One region of the Streptomyces sp. P17 genome, then DNA from elsewhere that is predicted to be linked to it. Evidence: riboswitches for the same ligand, from Rfam matches in the RefSeq annotation. Region 1 holds a riboswitch; the other holds the start of a gene.
The links. A riboswitch is a leader RNA that binds a small molecule or an ion and turns the genes downstream of it on or off. The one in region 1 is predicted to bind cyclic di-AMP.

Region 1 (2,196 bases):
GGCGGCGATCTGTACGCGGTGCAGGACAGCGCGTACGGCGTTGGGCTCGTCGTCGGCGATGTGCGCGGCAAGGGGACGGGAGCCGTCGCGGCCGTGGCCGTCGTCATCGGGGCCTTCCGGGAGGCCGCCGAGCAGGAGGCGAGCCTGGAGGCGGTCGCGCAGCGGCTGGAGCGGGCGCTGGCCCGGGAGGGCTCGCGGCGCGACGGGATCGAGGCCGTCGAGGGGGTCACGACCGCCGTGCTCGCCGAACTCCCGCACGGCGACGGGGTGGTTCGCGTCGTCAACCGCGGCCATCCGCCGCCGCTGCTGCTGTACCCCGACGGCACCGTGCGCCCGCTGCCTGCCCGGGAGCCCGCCCTCCCGCTCGGCATGAGCGGCCTCGGCAACTGGCCCGACCGCGCCGACGACGCCCCCTTCCCGCCCGGCACCACCCTGCTCCTGTACACCGACGGCCTCTCCGAGGCCCGCGACCCGCACGGCGTCTTCTACGACCCGCAAGCGCGGCTGGCGGGCCGCGGCTTCCGCGATCCCGGCACCCTGATCCGGACCCTCGCCGAGGAGGTGCGCCGGCACTGCGGGGGCGGGATGGCGGACGACATGGCCCTGCTCGCCGTGCGCAGACCCTGACCGCCGACCACGCTGATCGTCACCAGGGGTGATCGGATGGAAGCCCTCCGCATAACAACTGACGTACCGTCAATACCTGTGTGACACCTGGGGCTTGGTCAACTCGCCCGATTTAGCGCCCTAGTGACCTGAAAGTCCGGTCCAAAAACGTTAATGATCAAGTCGAACAGCTTGGAATCCGCGCCCCGAGTCTATTAACGTTCGATAACGCAGCGCGGTCGTCCCAGCCGTCACAAGAGTCGGCTCCGTGCGCACGCGCCGAATCCCGTAAGGGAACCGGGGAACCACCACTTGGGGTGAATCGGGCGTAATCCGCCGTGCGGAAACGGCAGATATACGCGCGTAGGAGACCTTCCTGCTCCGAACCCGTCAGCTAACCCGGTAGGCGAGAAGGAAGGAAAGGAGCACGCCCACGTGGCGTCAAACCGGCCTGCCCCCGAGGCCCCGTTCGTGCCGAGCCAGCGCAGTGAAGAGGCCTACGGCTACGGCAGTCACCGCACCGACGAGGGCCCCTGGGAGGAGTGGAACCCCACCGCGGAGTCCATTCGCCCGGTACGCGGCCGGCACCGCGTCGCCAAGCAGCGTGGCGGCGGACTCGCCCGCAGCTCCACCGTTCTCGGCGTCGGTGTCATAGCCGCCGTCGGCGCGGGCGGCATGGCCAGCGCACAGTCCGGCAAGCCGCCGGTCGCGATCACCATGCCCGACCTGCCGCTGATCTCCGACGACACCGCGGACGAGGCGCCCGAGACCTCGTCCACCCCGCTCAGCAGCGTCGGTGTGACCACCGCCGACGCCGGGCAGGGCACCTCGGACGCCGGTGAGGTGCTGCGCGCCAGGATCATGGCCCAGGCCGAGCAGCAGCAGGACCAGGTCGACACCAAGGCCGCCGAGGCCGCCGCCGCTGCCGCCGAGAAGGCCGCCGCGGAAGCCGCCGCCAAGGCCGAGAAGGAGGCCAAGGCCAAGGCCGCCGCCGCCAAGGAGAAGGCGGAGCGGGAGGCCCGCGCCAAGGCCGAGGCCGAGCGCCTGGCCGCGCTGGCCAAGCAGTTCGCGCTGCCGACCTCCTCGTACACCATCACCTCGACCTTCGGTGAGTCCGGCTCGATGTGGTCCTCCGGCTACCACACCGGCCTGGACTTCGCCGCTCCCACGGGCACGCTGATCAAGGCGGTTCACTCCGGCACGATCACCTCCGCCGGCTGGGACGGCTCCTACGGCTACAAGACCGTGCTCACCCTGGAGGACGGCACCGAGATCTGGTACGCCCACCAGTCCTCGATCAGCGTCAGCGTCGGGCAGAAGGTCACCACCGGGGACGTCATCGGCCGCGTGGGCGCGACCGGCAATGTCACCGGCGCCCATCTGCACATGGAGGTCCACCCCGGCGGCTCCTCCTCCGGCATCGACCCGCTCGCGTGGCTGCGCGGCAAGGGCCTCACCCCCTGACCTCAGCCCCCGTGTGAACCCCGGCGGTCCTGACGACGACCCCCCGACGTCAGGGCTGCCGGTTTTCGGTGTCCGGGACTCCTCTCACGACCGGTACGGGTTGTGCGCGGGGTACGGACCCGCCGG
Region 2 (2,196 bases), on a different contig from region 1:
GCCGCGCAGTGCATCAGGGCCGGGACGCTGTCCTCGGCGAGGGCGTGCAGCACCTGGGAGTGCTCGGCGGTGCGCTCCTTGACGATCGTGCGGTACGACTCGATCATGCGGTTCGCGGCCTTGCCGTCGGCCAGGATCTCCCGCAGCTGCTCGATCTCGCCGTCGCGGACCATCTTCCAGAACTCGGCGCCGTCCGCGGGATCGGTCAGTGGAAGGTTCACATTCCGGACACCCGGCAGGTCGACGTCGGGGCCCTCCAGCTTCTGGTCCGCCGCGTTGCGGAAGTCGAAGACCGTGTGCAGGCCGAGGGAGCCGAGGAACGCCGCGTCCTGTTCGGTCGCGTGCGCGAGGTGGCCGCTGCGGTACAGCACTCCGTGCCGTATCCGCCGTCCGTCCGTGGTGGGCAGCCCGCCCACATCCCGGAAGTTGCGCACCGCGGCCAGCTCGGGCTCGGTCGACGGGACCTGCTGCGTCACTTGGGCTCCTCCCACCGGATCCCGCCGACTCGGCTCGCCGACGGGCACGCCTCGACGATACGACATGAATACCGACCCGCCATTGAATACGGCAAAACGGGCGAACAACGTTGAAACCCTGCTGATTCATCGCGGGTTTACGCGCCGACCTTGATGTGACGGTTATCCGACTGCGTCACATCTGGGCGTTCTGTCCGAATTGCAAGCTTCATTCCAACTCGCTCTGGAATAAAGGGGTGTGGAGCATCGTCACGTGAGCAGCGTCATATCCGTGACCGAGCGTCGCCCGTCATGTTCACGTAATTCAGGCGGTTTTCAAGGGCATTTGCCGGAACGGGGCATGTCCTAATGCACGGAAAGTGACGGGGAATTCTCACAAGGGATCAAGAGGTATGCCTTCGGGCGGAACCTTCTGCTTGTCCCTTTGCGTCTTGGTCGCTTACGTTCGCCACCAATCCGAGCGGACGCCTAATCCTGCCGCTGCTCGGAATCCGCACACACTCACCCGTACCTGGCAGGAGCGGGGGACCCACAGGCACCACCGCCTGGTCCGGTCTCCGGAACAGGCTTGGGGTCAAGTCGCGCCCAGCGCGCGGCCGGACATCTCCAGTCCGCACCCGACAGCTCACCTCGTAGGCGCCGGAGAGGAATTCGCCATGCCCGCGAAGGGTAAGCACCGCCGTCCCAAGACCCTGAGTTTCACCCGTTCGATCGCCGTCGCCGGAACCGGTGGCGCCGCGCTCGCCCTCCCGCTCCTGGGGGCCACCGGCGCTCATGCGGCACCGTCGCAGTCCGTTTCGGAAAAGGCCGTCCAGTCGGTCCAGTCGGTCCAGTCGGTCCAGTCGGCTCAGACCGCGGACAAGAAGGCGGCCGAGAAGAAGGCCACCAAGAAGAAGGCCACCGCGAAGACGTACACGGTGCGGTCGGGGGACTACCTTTCGAAGATCGCGAACGAGCAGAACGTCAGCGGTGGCTGGGAGAAGCTCTACCAGGACAACCGTGAGGCCGTCGGCAGCGACCCGTCGCTGATCCACCCCGGCCTGAAGCTGTCGATCGGCAAGAAGGCCGCGACGACGGACACCGCCGAGAAGCCGGCCGCCAAGTCCTCGTCGGACTCCGCGAACTCCTCGTCGGACTCCGCCAAGTCCTCGGAGGCTTCGCAGTCGACCGAGTCCAAGGCGACCACCACCACCACGCAGGCCGCCCAGTCCTCGGCCAGCGGCTTCAGCGCTCCTGCCCCCGGCGTCGGCGTCGGCACCGCCTACAAGGTCGCGGGCAGCATGTGGTCCAGCGGGTACCACACCGGCGTCGACTTCGTCGCCCCGGCCGGTGCCTCCCTCAAGGCCGTGGGTGCGGGCACCGTCGTCTCGGCCGGCTGGGCGGGCGCGTACGGCAACCAGGTCGTCATCCAACTCGCCGACGGCCGGTACGCGCAGTACGCCCACATGTCCTCGCTGTCCGTCTCCAGCGGTCAGGCGGTGACGGCGGGCCAGCAGGTCGGTCTCGTCGGCGCGACCGGCAACGTGACCGGCCCGCACCTGCACTTCGAGATCCGCACCACGCCGGACTACGGCTCGGACCTCGACCCGGTCGCCTACCTCAACTCCAAGGGCGTCTCCGTCGGCTGACGGACGTATCGCTGAAGAACCACCTGCCTGACACGCCACCGAAGGCCGGACCCCTGATCCCCGGGTCCGGTCTTCGGTGTTGTACGGGCCCC

Region 2: linked by a shared signal. The riboswitch ahead of RMT89_RS02730 (LysM peptidoglycan-binding domain-containing M23 family metallopeptidase) and the one ahead of RMT89_RS16615 (M23 family metallopeptidase) in region 1 are both predicted to bind cyclic di-AMP.

Annotation. Positions count from the first base shown of each region.
Region 1 is NZ_JAVRBF010000022.1:95,501-97,696, forward strand. Features, by position in the region: gene RMT89_RS16610 (PP2C family protein-serine/threonine phosphatase) at 1-627, shown strand, start outside; cyclic di-AMP (ydaO/yuaA leader) riboswitch at 874-1,030, shown strand; gene RMT89_RS16615 (M23 family metallopeptidase) at 1,042-2,070, shown strand; gene RMT89_RS16620 (PrsW family glutamic-type intramembrane protease) at 2,155-2,196, opposite strand, start outside.
Region 2 is NZ_JAVRBF010000003.1:117,429-119,624, forward strand. Features, by position in the region: gene RMT89_RS02725 (tyrosine-protein phosphatase) at 1-476, opposite strand, end outside; cyclic di-AMP (ydaO/yuaA leader) riboswitch at 969-1,128, shown strand; gene RMT89_RS02730 (LysM peptidoglycan-binding domain-containing M23 family metallopeptidase) at 1,133-2,104, shown strand.